Regions from separate parts of the Paenibacillus campi genome, predicted to be linked through region 3. Evidence: riboswitches for the same ligand, from Rfam matches in the RefSeq annotation. Region 3 holds a riboswitch; each other region holds the start of a gene.
What was found. Region 3 has a riboswitch for cyclic di-AMP ahead of U1I11_RS15270 (MDR/zinc-dependent alcohol dehydrogenase-like family protein). Riboswitches for the same ligand answer to the same signal wherever they lie in the genome.

Region 1 (5,155 bases), on a different contig from region 3:
TCCACCTAATTATGCTCAAATCGATATCGTTAAACGAATAGACTACATCGTTATGTCCACTATACTATCGCCTATGCTCACAGTGTCAGCTGCTCGGCAATCGGCCCTAATACAAGCGCTGGGAAAAAGGTGAGTGCACCGACGACAACGACGACGACGATAAACACACTGCCAAACAGCGCCTGATCAGTACGCAATGTACCACTGCTTTCCGGTACCGGTGTTTTCGCCAACATAGACCCCGCAACTGCCAGCAGTGTAACCATCGAGAAGAAACGGGCAATCATCATCACAATCCCAGTTGAAATATTGTAAAATGAAGTCGTATCATGAATTCCCGCGAACGTCGATCCATTGTTAGCAGCAGCAGATGTAAATTCATATAATACCTGTGTCAATCCGTGAAAGCCAGCATTGCTGATCGTATCTGGAAACCAAGTCAGCGCCATCGTCGTTGGAACGAGCACCAATAGCGGCTGGACGAGCAATGTGACCGCAATCAGTTTCATCTCTTTCCCTTCCACTTTACGACCGAGAAATTCAGGGGTACGCCCTACCATTAGCCCAGACAGGAAAACCGAGATCAGCGCATACATCAACACATTCATCATCCCGACACCTGCACCGCCAAATACTGTATTGAGCATCATATTGCCCAGCGTAATCATGCCGCCAATCGGCGTTAACGTATCATGCATCGTATTAACAGCACCTGTCTCCGAGGCGGTCGTCACGACCGAATACAATGAAGACTGTACAACGCCGAATCGCACCTCTTTGCCTTCCATCGAACCTGCACTATGCTGCAAACCTAGTTGATTAATGAGCGGATTTCCCTGATGCTCGGCATACAGCGACGAGCTAAGCATCATGAGAAACATAATCGCCATCGATACAAACAGCACCCGTCCTTGCTTCGGATTGCCAACGATTCGTCCATACGTAAATGGCAGCGAGATTGGCACGAGCAACATTAAGATAATTTGCAGCATATTGCTAATTCCGTCCGGATTTTCAAACGGATGCGCCGAGTTAGCTCCGAAAAACCCACCGCCATTATTGCCCAGTTCCTTAATCGCCACAAAGCTGCCGACCGGTCCCATATCGATCTGTTGCGGTGTGCCTTGCAGCGTCGTTGCCGTTACCGACGATTGCAGCGTCTGCGGCACACCTTGACTAATAAAGATCAAAGCTGCCACTACACATAACGGCAACAAAATACGTGTAATCGCACGTACTACATCGACGAAAAAGTTCCCCATCGGCTTGCCAGCCAAGCCACGCATAAACGCCATCGCTGCTGCAATCCCGGTTGCCGGTGACACAAACATCATAAACACAATCGCAGACATTTGTGCAAATAATGATAACCCGCTTTCCCCGCTATAATGCTGCAAATTAGTATTGGTCAAAAAGCTGATTGCCGTATTAAACGCCAGCTCCGGACTCATCGCCGCAATATGCGCTGGATTAAGCGGCAATTTATCTTGCAAACGGAAGATCGCATACACGATCAATGCCATCACCGTATTGCTGACGAGCAGTGCGACGACATATTGCTTCCACGTCTGATTATGCTGTCGAATACCACCCAGCTTGTAAATCAACTTTTCCAGCGGACCAAACGAGCGATCCAGCTTACCTGGTTTATCATCCATTGCACGGGCGATATAAGCTCCCATTGGACGCGCCAACAACAGCGCGATTAGTAATGTTACAGCAACTCCGATATATGACCACATACTCACTCACTCTCTCCTGCCTGTTTAAAATTTTTCCGGATAGATCAGGGCGTAACACAGATAGATTAGCAAACTTGCAATTATAAGCCATAATAGCCAGATCATTGTTCTTTCCCTCGCTCCCCGATCACACTGGATGACCAGTTGCCCAGCCCACCAAGCGCGAATGCCATGAGTACAATCAACAATATCATCACTATATCCATCATGATTCATTTCCCCTTCAACATAAACATGCGTAATCTTGAACAGAAGCGCTGGTTGAATGCTACTTGAGCGCTACTTACATCGCCGCAATCGGTCAGATTCCCGAAATTAGGCGCAAAAAAAGAAGCCTCGGTAAAAATCGAACTTTTCACCGGGCTTCTTCCATGCGTAACTGGACTGTCGCAAATGATGCGCAGACGAGGTGGCATAAGCCGGATATAAGTTCTTCCTAAGCGCTGACGAGGTTAGCTGTCGGGTTCGGGCTGGAAGATTGCCCGTTCCGGCATCGCCGGAATTCACCCCGTGTCAGCTGGCTGCATAATGCAAACACAGACCGACGATTGGTTCCCCCGCTTTCCCACTACTGCAACCGATCAACAACAGGTTGGCAGCCGGGAAATTAAGCGTATATGTGCAAAGAGCAAAATTGAATCGTTTAACGCTAAACCGTTGTACATTTTTCAATATGAATTCGATACTTGTATGTCGGATCGTTTCATAACAAAACACCAAGCGTGTATGCACTGTGTCATGACGGCACAAGTTTCATACGCATCTCCCGACTTTCGCTTACGAGGTTAGCTGTCGGATTCGGACGGTGAGAGTCGTCCTACCATCAACACCGCTCCCAGGTTACTGGTACTGACGGATTCACCCCTGCCTGATGTCAGTAGCTCTCACACCGCTAACGTCCTGCTTATTGGTTGCCCCGCTTTCCGACGGATGCCGGAAACTCAGCCATACGAACAAAAAACGTTGAACTTTCAGTTGCTAGATATGGACAAATGCCGATTCGTATCCCCGCTCTGTGCGCTGTACCGCTCGTCCTTACAGTCTGGCATAGCATCATCGTGCTTTCCTGCTGTCATACGTTTCCAGCAGCGTGACTAAAGCGGTGTAACGTGCGAATCTCTAAATCCTGAACTGTATATTACTCCTGTAATTTCGAAGTGTAAAGCAGATCAAAAAGGCAAAAAAAGCCGTGGTTTCCCACAGCTTTCTTTTTTGAAAATACAGCAAAAGGATAGCTCTCGCAAGCTCCTTTTTACTCTGTATATCGCTTATTATCTTTAATTTTACATTACGTTTCATCTTTTTCATTGTATGTTTCATATCGTTTTGCAAACCGATATGTCATTATTCGCAGTTAAGATTTAAGATACGTTTAGCATGAAACGACCTTAGCTCCATAGTGGGCAAGCAAATGATCCAATTGAATTTGTACCAGCGGCAAAACCCGTCCTTGTACATCCAAACCGGGCATACTCGTTTAAGCATAGTAACGTCCATCATATTGGACGGAGAAAGCGACAGGTTGTTGAAACGCAGTTTGCAACAACTCCACTTGAGCGGCGTCGCCCGTAAAGCTGGACAATGTGGACGATTGAGCGATCGTTTCCAGATTGGCGATCCCGTTGTCTCCTGCCAACTTAAGCTTTTGCAATGACGGCAACGCAGCCAAACCGGAAATGTCGTTCACTTCCAAATTGGCAAGTGTTACTTGTTTTAACTGTTTAAAATGTTGCAAATGCTCCATATTTGCCCATTGTACACCGGTTACGGTTAACGAAAGCAGCGGCAGCTTGCCAAGCGCTGCCCATTGTTCTGTATCCCATCCGTTTGCATCGATCACGGTCAAATGTTTAAGCCTGTTCATCTGTCCAAGCACTTCCGCCTGCTCCCAATCAGGGGAGGAAATGCTTAAACATTCCAGCGTCTGAATCGCCAGCAATGGGCGATAATCATGCGCCGGAATACGCTCGCACTCCAGCTCGGTCAGACGCGTTAGCCTGGCAAGTGGTTCCAGTGTCGTAACGTTAGTGTCACTAATGTTTAACTGACGCAAATACGGCAATTGCGCGAGCGGTGACAGATCGCATACCGGATTGTGGAGCAAATACAATTTCTTCAGCTCCCGGCAACCTGCCAGCGGAGACAGATCAACAATTTCATTGCCGGACAAACTTAATTCACGCACTTCCGTACACGCTGCAAGCGGCGTAATATCGCTTAATCCTGCATTTGGCAAATACAGCTGATACCGCCCTGTAAATTGCGCTGCTGAACTATACTCACGCTCAATACGCTCCTGCCATTCCCGTGGCAATGCCGCTGCCCATGCAGCCAGCTCAGCGGCAGATTGCTGCTTATTGGCTGCCCATTCCGCTCCAAATGCATACTGCTGCGCATCACGCAACAAACGCGCTTGCCCATCACGTCCATACATCCAATAAACGATACCGTCCTCTTGCTCAATCGTATAATTACCGCTCTCCAGCACATGATGCATAAAGCGAATAAATTCACCTACATCACGCGCAATGACAAACTTCGTTTCTTCATCGCGCCCAAAATTAATAACTTGCCCGACGATGCCATTAGGCCCTGGATTCAGATCGACCCCCAGATGATTACCACCGCCATCGTGACAAAACGGAATCCAGTGGCGATTAATGTACTGTTCCTGAATCCAATCCGCCGGAATGGAATAATGATCGCCTAGATCGGCGTATTCTTCCTGCAAATCCGACCATATTTTCCATTCATGAACCATTTCATCCAACGTCAAAAATTGCAGCCCAAAAAACAACCCCGGCCCGCTATGTGCCTCACCATTATGAATGCGATACAACCGTTTCAGTGGTTCAGGGAAAATAACGCCCATCGCTTGCTCTGCCTGCGCAATTTCCATGTCTTGCGCCGGTGCCAGCAAGCTTTGCTCCAGACTGCCAAGCCTCATATGCAGCCTCGATTTGATCTGCTCGATCCATGTTTCGATCATGCGGTTGCCTCCTTACTCTGTTAAATTCAAGATGATTCGTATTGGACAGCTAACCGTCGCTCTACGTATACTATGTACGTAATACAGCGGTTTATTCCAGCAAAGCGCTGCGTTTAAACACGAGAATAATGTCGCGCGAACTTCCTTGTGTCATCGCCGTATCAAAGCTCGACACAAGCTCCCAGCCTTCAAAGCCAAGGTTATTTAAAACGCTTTCCAACTCGTGTTCATCGACTTTGCCACCAAGAAAGCCGCCTGTTGCCAATTTTACTGTTTTATATTCCCATTGAATCATGGTATGATCGTCCTTTCTGAAACGATAATGCATATCAGCCCATTTAATTTGCAACTAGGATAGCTGGCTAAAAATGGGTATCATTACTATTGTAGCATATTAACGATAAGGAGTTACACTATACATCCC
Region 2 (5,155 bases), on a different contig from region 3:
CAGTACGTCCTGAACGAACTCCTGATCGTTACCGTCAATAATCATCCGCATCCCATTACGGAGAAAGGAATTGTCGATTTCTTCGACTTTAGACTCCAGTGCCAGCAAACCTTCGCGGCGTGTAATCGAAGCCCATTCCATAAACATACGTACCAGTTCCTTTTTATCAAGCAAAGTCTGGTTTTTGAAAATGATGCCGAACAGTTTGGGTACACGCTTGACTTCGTTCATCGGAAACGCCATAAAGATCGTCGCTGCTGTACCCACCAAGATAATAACATAAGCCGCCGGGTTGTTGACCAGACTGACTAGCGGGGCTCCTTTGAGGATCATCCCGACTACCAGGGACAGTATCCCGCCAATTAAGCCAATAATCGTTGAAATTTGCATAATACACCTCGTCCGTGAGTATATAATTGTAGTGCGTACACCACTTTCTTCCATGAAATGATGGAGTTACAATGATGGGGTGCTTAAAGCGCTGATACTTTTTTATCGACAGAATATGATGCATTGTTAAGAGTTTTTTGCGTTATAATGGAAAGAAGTTGGCAATTGTAACAATATTGACAGATTGAAGGGAGGGCGCAATATGGGTGTGAAGCATGGACGTGATTATGAAGGCATTCTCGCTGATCTGACAGCTGCACTGGATATGATACCGGATGGCTATCAATTTTTTCAGATGTCAGCGGAGGAATGGGAGGCGTTAAAGCCAGCTGAGCGGCATGAAGTACAGGAAGCGCTGGCGGAAGATTTATTTTATGCGCTCGGCTCAGAGCCGACCATTCATGTTGGCAGTGGCATTGTCATCTATGCTGCCGATACGCATCGGATTGATATTTTGATCGGTGAGACCGAAATGACATTTGTATCGCTCATCTGAATCGAACGGCGATATTGCCGCTTGCATACATAAAGCCTGCTCAGGTATGAGAGCGCATTCAGCCGCTCTTGCCTGGGCAAGCTTTATCGGATTGAGGTGATGTGCACAGTCGCCTGGTGAATATCCGCATCGATTGGCGTATGGACGGGTAGGCTGTGTGCATTGAGTTGTACGTATAGGATTCTCCTTAGCGGCTTATTGCGAAATCTGTTCAAACCAGTTCAAACTTTCCTGTTGCTAGAGATGTACGTTATGCTTTCTAATTACATACCGCTAAATATAAACCAAACTACATCTATCAATAGGGTCAAATACAGCGACTGTACAGTTGGCATACAATCGTTTGTGCACTTATAGACTTGTGCACTTATAGATAGTATATGTTGCTCATCCTGTCTGATCTTTGATCGATGACAAGCAATGTGTTAACCGTTACAGAGCTATATGTCAATTATGATGTATGTTCGTTTGTTTCGTCATAGACCATACAATAAAAAGGCTTCATCCCATCTGGTGTACGCCGACTGTACGTATCGGTAATATGAAAGCCTGCTTTCTCGTACGTACGGATAGCGCGCTGATTCCAGGTGAGCACTTCCAGATCGATCTCTGCTTCCGGATTGCGCGAAATTGCCGCTGCGGTGATGGCACGCATAAATGGTTCCCCATATCCATGCCCACACAGATCAGGGCGCATGCCAATACCGAGCCGAATCGTTCCTTCTAACGGAAAAAACTGCGCAAATCCGCACAGCTCACCAGTACGATCGAGTATGACAACATATTGCTGCTCACGTAGCTGTGGATCACCGAATTCAATTTCCAGTTGCTGCATTTGTTCCCACGGCAACCAGCCATAAATATTGTAAGGTGGCTCATAATGCCATTTACAAATAAGTGCGGCATGCTCTGTACTCATCGGTACGACGGAAAAAGGCAGTACGCATGCAGGTTGCATCGACAAGCTCCTTTCAAATGCGAATGAATATAAGAATATAAACTAAAATTATCAAATAAATTATGGAAAACGTGTTTACCATAATTTATGAGCGGGTAATAACAAGTAGACATAATTGCACAGTTTATTTATTTTTATTTTAACTTTTTTTGTATAAAGTGTAACTTAAACGGCATACACTTCGTTTATAAAGTATAGACGCCACAGCAATAAAAAAACCGCAAAAGATTCTGGCGGGAATCCTTCGCGGTTCGTATCGATAGTCGATTCATTGTTGTCAAAGTTGCATAACAGTGGGATTAATTATCAGTTGCAAACGTGTTGTACGAATAGTTGCTCATTACACGTTTAGCACCGACGAAACGCTCAGCATAATAATCCATGCTAAGATTATCAATTCGTACACCTCTCGATGTAGAAGCGTGTGCGAATTGAGTGCTGTTGACCATAACGCCTACATGTGAAACTCCTGCTCCAGTCGTATTGAAAAATACGAGGTCACCGGCTTGCAGATCGCTTTTGCTTACTGGATCGCCAACCTGATATTGCGACGTGGATTGACGTGGCAGATCGATGTTCATTTTACTGAATACATACTGAGTGAAGCCTGAGCAATCGAAACCGTTGAACGATGTTCCCCCGATGCGGTACGGTGTTCCCATTGCTGGTTCAATGATCTGGTCCATTCTGGAATCTGCATGTGCACTGCTGTTCCCCATAACAGTAAATGCAATTGCGAATCCCATGAGTGCGGCGGTTAGTTTCTTTTTCATGTTAAATCGTTTGTCCCCTTCCAATGCCTACGAGGTTAGCTTAAGGATTCGGTAGAAGGTTTCCCCTATGATCCCTCTCTTGCAAGATCAATTCACCCAAAACGGTTCCCCCGCTTTCCGGTGCCACGAAATTTGGCTTTACACTTAGATTAATGCACCGTACGACGATATCCAACTTTTACAACAATTTTCGGCTTTACTGACAATAGTTACAAGCGATTCGTTAAAGTTTACAAAGTTGTTACTAAAAACTCGCTGGGTTTATTCTAACAAAGCTTTTTTACTTTGGCAATGTCTATGGCACAGTTTTCTGTGAAAAATTTTGTCGCATTTATGAGAAACTTTGTGAAAACCGCGCCACTAAAGGGATAATAAGCATTAAAAAAAATTAATTTCTGAGTAGAAACTCCTGCTTTTTCGATTGCAGTTATGATTTTAGACCTATAGCGATGCTTAAATCGCACTGTAGACTTGTCATCTTTTGTAGCGTTTTTACAGTGAATCGAAGGACGGTTATTATGCTTAGTGAAGTGACAACAGGGGATTCCGTTGGTTTTTCGCGTCCAATCCGCTACAATAATGTTACAATTAAAACTGAAGCTTACCGTGCATGAGTAGTCTGCAACATAATCGTGAATAGGTTATGATCATCGTTTATGCAGCTAGTGTGCCTCGACTGCTGATCAGGTTATTTTATGATCGATGTTCTATTATACAGGGAGATACGTTTACGCTCTGTTATAACAGCCTATGTTTATCCATCGTTATAAAATAAAGCAATGATCAGTGAAGTCATGTGGAGCATAGCAACCGCTGCACCTTTTTTATATCGGCAGCTATTATAAATTATGAACAGAAAAGGAGTATTTTTTAATATGGATCAAAATATGGATCAAAATCAACCTGCCAAAAAATCGATGTCACTCAATATTATTAGCAGCAGCACCAAAAGTAGCAAACATAAAGGATTTGGTGCAGGGGCGATTAATTTGAACAATGTGTCTCCTATTATTATTGATCAAGGGGAAGCGCGCATCGATATCGGTGCTATGCACGCCAAAAGTAAAGTGGAGCGCGGGATCAAATTTACGACGAATCGCGACGAGCTGGAAGGCGGTCGCCAAGTATGGCTCGTCTGGGTGGCGGTCGATAAGCAGCCAGAAGGCGGAAGCTATGCCGGTGCAACCGCATGCGAGATGTGGATTGATGAAGAAAATCGTAAAGGCTGGAAAATTCTTGCCGATCATGTCAATAAGCTTGATTATGCGATCAAGCGTCGCATCATGTTGAGTGAGCTTGGTCCTGAACATAAAGCAGCACTGAAAACATTGCTTGTGAGCCATAATGAACAATGGTGGAATCGTTCTCCCGATGAGATGAAGCAGGCGCTGGAAGGTTAAAGCGGTTGATGAAACGGCGTACGTGACGATCATATACCGTGCGAGAGTGTGGATTGAAATGGGACGAGTACTAATCAATCTACTAGGGCGAGCGGGTCACTCTCTGTGCGAGAATGTTGATTGAAATGATCAAGCGAGCGAACTCCGCTTTTGCAGCGTTGTCACTCTCCGTGCGTAATGGTATCGTATCCGTTTTTCCTTTGTTAATAAACGCCTCATATGCCGACTGTAGCTTCTGCCATTCATTGCTGAAGTTAGCAGTCGGCTATTTGTATCGGTAAATTTGCTGAACTATTCATCGTTATAATCAAGCGATCCGTAAATATGCATAGGGGTGACACAAGCCGGCGAAGCGGCAATAAACTTTTTCCAATTCGATTTCCAGTATCGCTGCATACTTATACACTACGTAGTCACTCTTTTTATTCTGTTTATTATGGTAGATATTCAAAATATTAACTTTTTAGGTAAAAAATATTATCATATTCTAAAAAAATCGGGTATAAATGATTAAAACCTTTGATCCCGCTGTGAAATTGGAAAATAGCTTTGGTGAATCTGTGATCCATTGTTATAATTGCTGTACAGTCATCTTCGTAGGAAAAGCTAACGCCTTGCATGACTAAAATTATTCTACAGATGGAGGGAGCAATATATGCACAAGGCAAATGCTGTTCATACAGGTATCCCCGGACTAGACGAGATTTTGCATGGTGGTATCCCGGCGGGAGCTGTAGTGATTCTGGAGGGCGAACCTGGAACCGGAAAGACGACGATTGGGATGCAATTTCTGGTAGAAGGTGCAGTTAGCTTCAATGAACCGGGAATTTACATCACCTTTGAGGAATTGCCGGAACAGATTTACGAAGATATGAGCGGATTTGGATGGGATTTGCGTCAGCTGGAGCGTGAGAATCGGCTGCGCGTTATTTGTATGGAGCCGGATATTTTACTGGATCAGATGCTGTTGCCTAACGGTATTTTTGAAGCGGTTGTGAACGAGATCGGCTGTAAGCGTGTCGTGATCGATAGCATTAGCTTATTCCGCATGGTTAGCACGCAGGAGCATGCGCGCAACAATGTGTATACGATTCGCAACATTATGCGCAAGCACAATCTGACGTCCTTTTTTATCCGT
Region 3 (5,155 bases):
GTCCTGCAAAGGTGTCAAACACATGTTTAGCCGCTTGCTGCGCAATGCCTTTGCCACGAAACGGACGCATCAGGAAAAAGTCATGCAAAAAATAATCGACCTGCTCCCCTGTCGGTACGTACGGCGGTGTCGAGACAAGCGCAAAACCTGCCGGCGTTCCATCTACACGAAGCAAAAATGGAAACAATGTGCCCGGATGACGCCACCAAATATGAAACATCTCACTTTGCTGAGCAAGTGTAGCACAATGATCATCGTCTTCAAATACGCCATACCGATTCGGCAGCCGTTCCCATATTTCCGATAAATCATACAAATAAAAAGGATACATATTGCAAATAATATGTTTGTCCGCAGCCGGACAAAGTTCTATCTGAACGACATGTTCCAGCGCCGCTTGTTCGATATCTGGATTACTGTTCATATCAGCCTCCTATAGTGTTTGTGCATGTAAACACGGGTGCAACAAAAAAGGTGGGCATAGCAACACACTATACTTATCGTGTTTGCGTTATTCAAGCACGATATGCAGTGAAAAGAGGTGTGGCATAACAAAACACTATCCCACTATTGCCGAGAACTTAACGTCCTCCGGGTTTGCCTTTACGACCGCTTTTACCTTGTCCGTTTGCCTGTTCATTGATTTTGCCAGTGGTAGGCTTGTACGTGTTGCTGTTGTTCGTTTTGCCTGTAGCGGGTTTGCCTGTTGTAGCAGCCCGATGCGGTGCGCCTATACTTGCGGTGCTTCTAGTTGCAGCGTTTTTGCTTGTACTATGCTTGTTTGTGCTGTTGTTACTGGTAGCATTTTGATGGGTAGCATTTGTATAGGTGGCGCTGCGGTTTGTGCTGCTCTTGTTAGTAGCGCTTTGGTTCGTAGCACGATGGTTGGTACCTTTGTTATGCGTAACATTTGGGCGTGCAGTCGTCTTGCTGTGCACAGCTTGGTTATGCGGCTTGGCACCACCTGGCACAGGCTTTCCAGCAACAGGGGCTGATTTGCGTAGCTGAGCTGCCGTATACTGTAGCGCCTCCATCGCCTGTTTGACAAAAGCACGGTTTTCCGGCTCCCATTCATGCGGATCATCCATAAATGAATCTTCAATAAATTCCTCCAGCCCATCCGCCAGCTTGCGTTGCTGCGCGGCAACGGTATTTCCTTTGCCGCGCAGCGTCTGCACTGCCGCACGCATATCGCGACACGCTTGCTGCACAAAGGCATAGTCGTCTCGATCCCATGCCTGCGGATTATCCATATCGTAAAAAGCGATCCATTTCTCAATTAATGAAGCAGCCTGCTTGGCATCCATCTGTGACATATTGTATTCATTCTCCGTTTCATCGCAGCTCGTAGCCGCACATGTAAATTGCCCGGCAAATTACGTTCACTACGCAAAATAGCCGAGTCCATCCTACTATTGTAGCCGCTCTGTCATGTGACGTACAGTGAGTTGGGCAGCATAAGCTAGTAGCTTGACCGTGTTAAATAAGCCGTTTGCTATTGCAGAGCAGCGATGTTCTCATGCTACGACTCCAATGTGTTTTTCATAAGATATGATAACGATTCGTGCCTATGTCTGCCTTCCATCCTACCGCCCTTCACTCCGAACCGAGCTGCTGCAATTGGCTCGATGTATACACATTCGTCCCTCGTTGCAGCTCCAATGCAAGACGATACATCGCCCGCGCTACCGTCTCCGCCTGAATCGGCTTGTATTTGGCAAGATTGCCGCGCAGCAGCGGCGACAATACGCTGGATGCTACCGCAGCGGCTCGCTCGCCAGCGCGAAACTGCTCACGTTTACCGAGTAGTAATGAGGGCTGAACGATCGATAGAAACGGATAGCCGAGCGTACGCAATTGCTGCTCCAGTTCACCTTTTATACGGGAATAGAAAATGCGTGCGCTGGCATCCGCGCCCATCGCACTTACGACGAGCCAATGCGTCGCTCCTTGCTGGCGCGCAAGCTCTGCCAACCGCAGCGGGTAGGTGACGTCAATTTCATACATGCGCGCTTGGCTGCCTGCTTGTTTGATCGTTGTGCCGAGGCAACAGTATACGTCGTTCGCTTGCAGATTGGCGGCATGTCGTTCCAGATGATCATAATCGACAACAAGCTGCTGCAAGCGTTCGTGCTGCTGCCACTCGGGTACGACTTGGCGCACGAGCACTTTGATGCGATCATACGTCTCGTTTTGCAGCAGCACATCGACTAGTGCGCGTCCTACTAGCCCGGTAGCGCCTGCGATCAGTGCAATTCGTTCGCTCATTCGCTTATTTCCTTTCCATCGCAGCGGTTGTATAGCTGTACGGATATAATGTTACAGCCGAGCGACCGCAGCGGTTTAATCGTGTACATGTATGGGAGCGAGCAATATGTTGTCATTTCCATTGATTGGAAACGCCCTTCCTTTTAGAAAAGGGAGTCATGCTGTGTAGCTGCAACGTATGTGTATGCGTAGCGGAATTATCGTGTAAACTTGTACACCCGAATGCGCACACTACGCGTCATTCGGGTGTACAGCTGCGATGCTATTCAGAGCAAAAAGGCGACACTGCCGCCATTCGTATGCACAATATGATCGGCACCAAGCCCTCTGTAGATCATGCGTGAATTGCTGCTTTCGGTAATCACATAGATCGGTTCGCTCGTCCATGTGCGGCACATCTGAATGTACCGGCAGCAGAGCGGCAAGCTGCGTTCAAACAAATACACTTTGCCGACCGCCAGTGGTGGAATCGTCCATTCTTGCTGTCGCTGTGTATCAAGCAACAGCACATGAGTCACACCCATTCGCTCCAGTTTTACCTTGTCTGCATAGCTGTTTACGAGCGCGATAAAGTCGATCCCTTTGATCTTAAGCAGTTGCATAAACTGCTCCCCTGCACGCGTCGCTGGACATACTAGCACATACTCCTTCGGTAGCTCCGATTCCTGCTCCAACTCCATCTCTTTCTCCTCCAATTGGGTGAAGGCAAACAAAAAGAAGCTGCACAAGAGATTTCTCGCCAGCTTCTCAAACATTCCACACACAGGCATAGCTGTGCTTACCGGATGTCATGATCATTGTCGCCTCTCTTATATTCAGCTTACGAGGTTAGCTGACGGATTCGGAAGTAAGAGTCTCCCTACAGACTGTAGACTGCACGTTTGGACAGCTACCGTACCGATTCACCCCTGAACAGTTCCGCTTACGAGCTGTTCGCTGGTTCCCCCGCTCTCCGGCTACAGACGGATTTGCCTGCATACACGGACATTAAGCTGGTTACGGCGCCAATTTATGTCGTACACCGTAATTTATGAACTTGACACGAATCATACTCTCCTGCCTTGACAAAGTAAAGACGCACAGTTTCGCATTTTGTAGCTATTTGTTGATTACGCAGTGTACAGTCAACGTTTTGCTTCCATTTTCGCTCGCTTGCGTCATATTTTTGATGAATGCTCTAATTTTATATCAAATTGAGTAAAACGGAGCATTCGTTATGAATTACCGTGAATCGATACAATGAATCCGATTACATGGCTCGCCAATGACGTACATGACAATCTAACGTAGTTATCCGCCATTTACGTCCACTGCAAAATGACCTATGATGGCTCACAACTAAACCTTACATGTAAAGGAGTGCATCCTTGTATGCAATCTGCTGTCATTCCGCTCATTCCATCTGCTGTACGTGCCCAATCCGTCATCGTTGAGGCGCATATTCACCGTTTGGAGCTGTTTTTGTATGATCAGACAAAACTCGCTTTGCCAGAAGCGTATCGTCCGCTGCATTGCGGCTTGCTGCGTATCGCAGGCAGCGGTGCGTTCGGGTGGGCAGAGTTTGAGTTTTCCGATGGAGCAGCACAGCTTGATCTGATCAAGTGGGGACAAGTATTCCGACATTTGAAACGACGGCAAGCGGCAGAAGCGTTCGCAATGATACACCAGTATGAACAGCAATGGGGCTTTACACGTACTCATCTAGCAGCAGAGGCACTGGCGTCGTGGCAAAAGGCGCTGAGCGAAAGCTCGGATACACCGAGCAGCGAGTCGATACGGCGGCATATTCATCATATGGCAGGAATGACAGTACCGCCTACGGAGCGGGAATTTCTTAGTTATTATTGCCAATCTTATTATTCTTTTTGAGTTATGCTGGTTAAGTGTCTATAAAGGGTGAGCGGCAGGGCAACAGGAGAATGCGTAAGTAGATCGCTCGATATCCGGTTTGCATTTGCATGACGAGCTAGGGCGTGTACGCAAGCATGGCGTGTTAGTGTAGCCACGCCCTAGTGCATTGACCGAGATGAAGCTTACCTTTAAATCTGTTTCACGTTCTGCACGATAGCAATGTGAATACAGAGCCAAAATTTAAATGTACCACAGTCAAGCTAGAAGATCGTAATCGACGCCAAATGGCTATACCTTGCACATTCATTACGGTCAATGTGTTCGTCACCTCAGCACAGCCGCTATCTATGTATTAGCGCATGTAGCCAGTCAGCATCGGCAGTCAGTTGGGGCGAATGTGGCGGCATAGCTGGATAAGGTCTGCCCGGTGCCTCTATAGTTGCACACGAATGGCTATACAGCGGTAAACTTTACGATTTTGTCAAAGTCAAAGAGAAACGACCGCGCAGCTATGCTGAAGAACACTCTATTACGGATTAAAGGAGCGTTGTTATCGCAATGAGCGGAGAGAAAATTATGGTTGGTGTTCATTACAGTGTAAACGGGGAGCGGCTAATCCGGCGTGGCATTCGCCTGGCAGAGCTATTGCATGCCCCGCTAATTGTACTTAGCGTACTTAGCGAGCCGGTAAGTGAACTGGATATGAATATGCAGCAATATTATAATTCATGGAAAAAATTGACCGAAGAAGCGGGCGGCACCTTTCTCGTAAAGCTCAATGAGGATCGTGAGCTGGCAGAAGCGATCGCAGACGTAGCGCACCAGCATGGGGTAACCCAATTGATTATCGGACAATCGGTGCGTTCGTTCTGGGAAGAAATTACACGCGGCTCGCTCGTGAACGATCTGTTGGAACATCTGGGCGCGATCGACCTGCATATCGTCGCCGTACAGCGGATGAAGGCGAATTTGGAAGAAACGCATGAGGATGGGGTCGAAGTAGATGTAATCCGTACGCCAAAAGGCTACCAGATTC
Region 4 (5,155 bases), on a different contig from region 3:
CGACAAAGCGGTCGTCGTTAATCTGGTATCAAGTCCGCTTGATGCGGATCGGATGGATTATTTGTTACGTGATGCGTATTTTACCGGTGTCAATTACGGTACGATCGATATGGATCGCATCATTCGTGTGCTTCGTCCGCATAATGGACGTGTAGTTGTAAAAGAAACAGGGATGCATGCGATCGAAGACTATTTGATGTCCAGATATCAGATGTACTGGCAAGTATATTTTCATCCGGTGACACGCAGTTCGGATATCGTATTACGGCATATTTTCCACCGTGCCAAAGAACTGTTCCATAACGGCTACAATTTCACATTTTTACCACATCCGCTACCTGCGCTGTTTCGTGGCGAATTAAATGTAAATGAGTATTTGTTGCTAGATGAAGCGCTTGTGCAGACGGCATTTATGCAATGGACGCTTGAAAAGGATGAAATTCTCGCGGATGTATGTACGCGTTTTATGCAGCGACGGTTATACAAATATGTAGAAACCGAATTGATCGATCTCGATACGATCGACCAGATTCGCCGTGAATTTCAGCAAGCCGGTTTGCATCCGCAATACGATCTGGAGATCGATTTTCCGACCGATTTGCCATATGATGTGTTCCGTCCGGGTGATCCGAAAAAGGAAAAGCAGATTTTGCTACTGGATCGCCAAAACAAAGTGCAGGAAATATCCGAGGTGTCTGATATCGTACGCTCAATCAGCGGTATCCATCGCGGACGCTATCATTTGTATTTTCCACAGGAGAAGTTGGAAAGGGTAAAACATAAACTGTCACGGGAAGTGGCGGACATTTTTGAGGATAAACTGGGCCCAGCACAGATGGAGTTTGAAATATAAAAAATGTATGAAGGCGATGAAAAAGTGGCAGGAATACACTTATAAAACCAACTATAAAGGAGCGTACAACCGATGTTGTTTGATACACATACCCATTTGGATTCCAAAGATTTTGATGAAGATCGCGAGCAAGTGATCGAACGTGCTTACAATAACGGGGTAACCCGAATGGTCAATATCGGATTTGACCGTGAAACGATTCCGACGACGATGCAGTTGGTAGAACAGTATGATTTTATTTATGCAGCGGTAGGCTGGCATCCGGTGGAAGCGATCACGATGCAGCCGGGCGATCTGGAATGGATTGCATCTTTATGCAGTCACGAAAAAGTGGTCGCAATCGGCGAAATCGGACTTGATTATCATTGGGATAAATCACCCAAAGACATACAGCACCGTGTGCTGCGCGAACAAATCGGGCTGGCACGCGAGCTGAACATGCCGATCGTCATTCACAATCGTGAGGCGCATGAAGATATCGTGCGGATTTTACGCGAAGAAAAAGCGAGCGAGGTCGGCGGCATTATGCATGCGTTTTCCGGCAGCTGGGAAACGGCGCAAATGTGCCTTGATATGGGCTTTCATATTTCGTTTGGTGGGCCGATTACGTTCAAAAATGCCAAGCAGCCCAAAGAGGTGCTCAAACAGGTGCCGATGGATCGTTTATTACTCGAAACAGACTCCCCTTATTTGACTCCACATCCCTATCGCGGAAAAAGAAATGAATCCGGATATGTGCGTTTAGTCGCTGAGACAGCTGCCGAGCTAAAAGGAGTATCTCTGGAAGAAATTAGTGAAATTACTACAAAAAATGCGTTGGCATTATTTGGCATTCAATGAAAACGGGAGAAAAACCACTGAGAAAACGAGCTATCCGGATATATGAATGAATTTTAACGAAAAAATGCTGAAATGTTACAAGTTTTTAACCACTTTTTAAGAAAAATGGAGTTGCCTCCTGCTTTACAGTGAGGTTGTGTTCGAGATATCATTTCATCAGTGATTTAATCTTGTTGTTTATACACGAGATTCCATGATTCGGTCTCGCTGAGTTTCCTACATAGGAGAACGGGGGAACCAACAGCTGTCTTCATTCACTTTAAACCGGCAATACCGGAAGGCAGATTGTATGATTCCTGACACAGGGTCTTTGGGGTGAATTGAGGCTACTTGCGCCATGAGCGAAGGACGTCTCACAGGGTACCATCTACATGCAGGTAGTAATTATCCGAACCCGACAGCTAACCTCGTAAGCGATGCAGAGGCAACCTCTCATTTTCTAAGTTTCCGGAAGACACATCGTCGGGAAGCCAAGGAAGAGTTGCTCTTGTACTTTTCCCTAGGCTTTTTTGTTTTGTGCAAAAGGAAGTCATCGAAAAAGAGAAGACCCGGTTTTCACTATCCGGGATCGGTATGCCGCTTGGACTGACCATGGCGCAGGCATTTTCAGCCAGAACAAAATACCGCCATACGCCGGTATTTAAACTTCAGTCGTATCACGCCTGTGAAAATTCTGATATAGTCGCGTCTATAATACACTTTCTTTACAGCAAGACGGCGAGACTATGTAAGGAGGACGGAAGAAGTGGGAATTGCTCCTTTCAAAGAAACCCATGGTTCACGCTCATCCAGCATGTCTTACGCGCTGCGTTGGAAGCAAAAAAATCTACGCTCTGTACTGCTCACTTCGCTGGCAGTCGTTGTGGTCATTGCCATGGCACTGTGGCTTATGTACACGCAGTCAAGCAAAAATATTTACGTCGTGATCGATGGTAAAGCACATATGGTGGAAACCCATAAGCTGCAACTTTCCGATCTGCTGGCGGAACAGAACATTAACGTAGCGCCCCAGGATAAAGTATCAATGCCGATGAACGGAGCAATCCAGAATGGTGATAAAGTATTTATCAACCATGCGGTAGCTGTAAATCTTCGTGCAGATGGTTACATTAAGCAGGTGTACACAACAGCCGATACGGTGGGCAGTGCACTCGATCAACTGGGCATTAAACTCGGTCCCAAAGATAAACTGGACCCGCCAATCGAAGCAGCCATTAAACCGGATATGGACATTCGTGTGACGAGAACGACTTCGGTTACGAGCGAACAAGTTGTCGAAACACCGTACCAAACGATCGAAAAGAAAGATGGCGATTTGCTGAAAGGCAAAACCAAAGTCGTTCAAGAAGGTCAAAATGGTAAAGTCGTCCAATATATCGAAAAAGTGTTTGAAGACGGAGAATTCGTCTCCAAACAAATGGTTAACAAAAAAACCGTATCTGAAGTGAAAGACAAAATCGTAGCGATCGGTACGAAAAAAGAAGAGCCAAAGCCTGTAGTCGTCAGCGAATCGGCTAGCTCTGACTCGTCTCGTTCTGAATCATCCGATTCGTCTGGCTCGGATTCACGTTCAAACAAAGACTTCTCTTATGCCAAAGTATTAAACAATGTGACGCTGACCGCCTATTCCTCTCAAGAACCGGGTCTTGGTACACGTACCGCATCCGGCACACGCGTGACGGAAGGACGGACAATCGCTGTCGATACAGACGTGATCCCGATGGGATGGTGGGTCTATATCGAAGGCATCGGTTACCGCCGTGCGGAAGATACCGGCAGCGCCATTAATGGCAAAAAGATTGACGTATATATTGATAGTCTGACGCAGGCAAGAGAATTCGGACGCAAAACCGGCTATACGGTTTATGTGATCGGCCCGGTCAAACCTTAATTTGACGGTGTAAATCGGTTGCCTGTGCTGGCACAACTGTTATATGATATAAGTATTATTAACCACGAGCGTATATGGAACCAACAGAGAAGGGGATCATTCCCCTTCTTTTTGTTTGTTGTTTTGTTATACTGAGAACAATATGAACATGATCGCGGACAATGGAAAAACATAGTCGTTCCAGTGTCCCGATCCGGAAGGGAAGCGTATCATCAGGTGATTAAAGAGGTCATTGTTGTAGAAGGACGGGATGATACTGTAGCGATCAAGCGTGCAGTCGACGCGGATACGATTGAAACCGGTGGTTCAGCCATCGGCGCGCAGGTCATTCGTCGTGTGCGGCTTGCTCAGGAGCGCAGAGGGGTTATTATTTTGACCGATCCCGATCATGCTGGAGAGCGGATACGCAAAATCGTGTCGCAAAAGGTGCCAGGCTGCAAGCATGCTTTTATACCGGAAAGCGAAGCGACGCTTAAAGGCGATATCGGGGTAGAAAATGCGTCACCACAGGCGATACGCGCAGCGCTGGAGCGTTTGCATACCGAAATGCCGGAGGCACAGACGCTGATCGATTGGGACGATTTGATTATGACCGGGCTAGTCATGCACAAACAAGCGGCAGCACGCCGGATGAAAATGGGCAATCTGCTCGGCATCGGTTACGGTAATGGTAAACAATTTCATAAACGATTGCGTATATTTGGCATTACCCGCGAGGAATTCGCGGCAGCACTTTCACAACTTGAAGCGGAGGAACAGCAATCTAATGACTGATAGACACGATATCGCTACGCCTGGACGGACGAAGGAAATTATTAACAAACACGGATTTTCGTTTAAAAAGAGCCTGGGGCAAAACTTTTTGATCGACAGCAATATTTTGAATAAAATTGTCGATGCTGCGGATTTGAACGAGCAGCGTGGGGCGCTTGAGATCGGGCCTGGTATCGGCGCATTGACCGAGCGTCTGGCGCGTCAGGCACATCATGTGACCGCAGTGGAGATCGATCAGCGTCTGCTGCCGATTTTGCAAGATTCGCTAGGCGGGTATGACAATGTGCGCGTTCGTCATGGCGATGTGCTAAAGGTCGATTTGCAAGAGCTGTTCCGTGAGGATTTTGCCGATGTGGAAAAGGTGAGTGTCGTTGCGAATTTGCCGTATTATGTTACGACACCGATTTTGATGAAGTTGCTGGAGGAAAAGCTGCCGCTTGACAATATCGTCGTGATGATTCAGAAGGAAGTGGCGCAGCGGATGGCAGCGGCACCGGGCGGTAAAGACTATGGCAGTCTTAGCATCGCCGTGCAATATTACTGTGTACCGGAATTGGTCTGTATCGTGCCGAAGACGGTATTTATTCCGCAGCCTAATGTGGAATCGGCGGTCATCCGTTTGAAGCTGCGTGAGCAGCCGCCTGTGCTTGTACAGGACGAACAGCATTTCTTCGAGCTGATGCAAGCATGTTTTGTACAGCGCCGCAAAACGATTGCCAACAACTTGAAAACACGCTATTTTGGCGGCGGTGATCGCGAGCAACTGGAGCAGCTGCTAGCGGAAGCAGACATCGAGC

Region 1: it holds a riboswitch for cyclic di-AMP, as region 3 does, so the genes downstream of both, kdpF (K(+)-transporting ATPase subunit F) here and U1I11_RS15270 (MDR/zinc-dependent alcohol dehydrogenase-like family protein) in region 3, are expected to answer to the same signal.
Region 2: it holds a riboswitch for cyclic di-AMP, as region 3 does, so the genes downstream of both, U1I11_RS21385 (C40 family peptidase) here and U1I11_RS15270 (MDR/zinc-dependent alcohol dehydrogenase-like family protein) in region 3, are expected to answer to the same signal.
Region 4: it holds a riboswitch for cyclic di-AMP, as region 3 does, so the genes downstream of both, U1I11_RS21045 (ubiquitin-like domain-containing protein) here and U1I11_RS15270 (MDR/zinc-dependent alcohol dehydrogenase-like family protein) in region 3, are expected to answer to the same signal.

Annotation. Positions count from the first base shown of each region.
Region 1 is NZ_JAXSQZ010000003.1:149,796-154,950, reverse strand. It holds gene kdpA (potassium-transporting ATPase subunit KdpA) at 78-1,742, opposite strand; gene kdpF (K(+)-transporting ATPase subunit F) at 1,767-1,847, opposite strand; cyclic di-AMP (ydaO/yuaA leader) riboswitch at 2,170-2,366, opposite strand; cyclic di-AMP (ydaO/yuaA leader) riboswitch at 2,502-2,699, opposite strand; gene U1I11_RS09515 (SMI1/KNR4 family protein) at 3,220-4,731, opposite strand; gene U1I11_RS09510 (DUF4177 domain-containing protein) at 4,823-5,026, opposite strand.
Region 2 is NZ_JAXSQZ010000017.1:9,437-14,591, reverse strand. It holds gene motA (flagellar motor stator protein MotA) at 1-390, opposite strand, end outside; gene U1I11_RS21395 (hypothetical protein) at 593-886, shown strand; gene U1I11_RS21390 (GNAT family N-acetyltransferase) at 1,338-1,844, opposite strand; gene U1I11_RS21385 (C40 family peptidase) at 2,144-2,617, opposite strand; cyclic di-AMP (ydaO/yuaA leader) riboswitch at 2,627-2,765, opposite strand; gene U1I11_RS21380 (YwhD family protein) at 3,505-4,017, shown strand; gene U1I11_RS21375 (ATPase domain-containing protein) at 4,673-5,155, shown strand, end outside.
Region 3 is NZ_JAXSQZ010000006.1:132,027-137,181, forward strand. It holds gene U1I11_RS15255 (GNAT family N-acetyltransferase) at 1-424, opposite strand, end outside; gene U1I11_RS15260 (hypothetical protein) at 582-1,316, opposite strand; gene U1I11_RS15265 (oxidoreductase) at 1,597-2,268, opposite strand; gene U1I11_RS15270 (MDR/zinc-dependent alcohol dehydrogenase-like family protein) at 2,535-2,948, opposite strand; cyclic di-AMP (ydaO/yuaA leader) riboswitch at 3,071-3,251, opposite strand; gene U1I11_RS15275 (hypothetical protein) at 3,640-4,137, shown strand; gene U1I11_RS15280 (universal stress protein) at 4,678-5,155, shown strand, end outside.
Region 4 is NZ_JAXSQZ010000015.1:14,284-19,438, forward strand. It holds gene U1I11_RS21035 (HD domain-containing protein) at 1-853, shown strand, start outside; gene U1I11_RS21040 (TatD family hydrolase) at 926-1,693, shown strand; cyclic di-AMP (ydaO/yuaA leader) riboswitch at 1,889-2,124, shown strand; gene U1I11_RS21045 (ubiquitin-like domain-containing protein) at 2,439-3,584, shown strand; gene rnmV (ribonuclease M5) at 3,801-4,358, shown strand; gene rsmA (16S rRNA (adenine(1518)-N(6)/adenine(1519)-N(6))-dimethyltransferase RsmA) at 4,351-5,155, shown strand, end outside.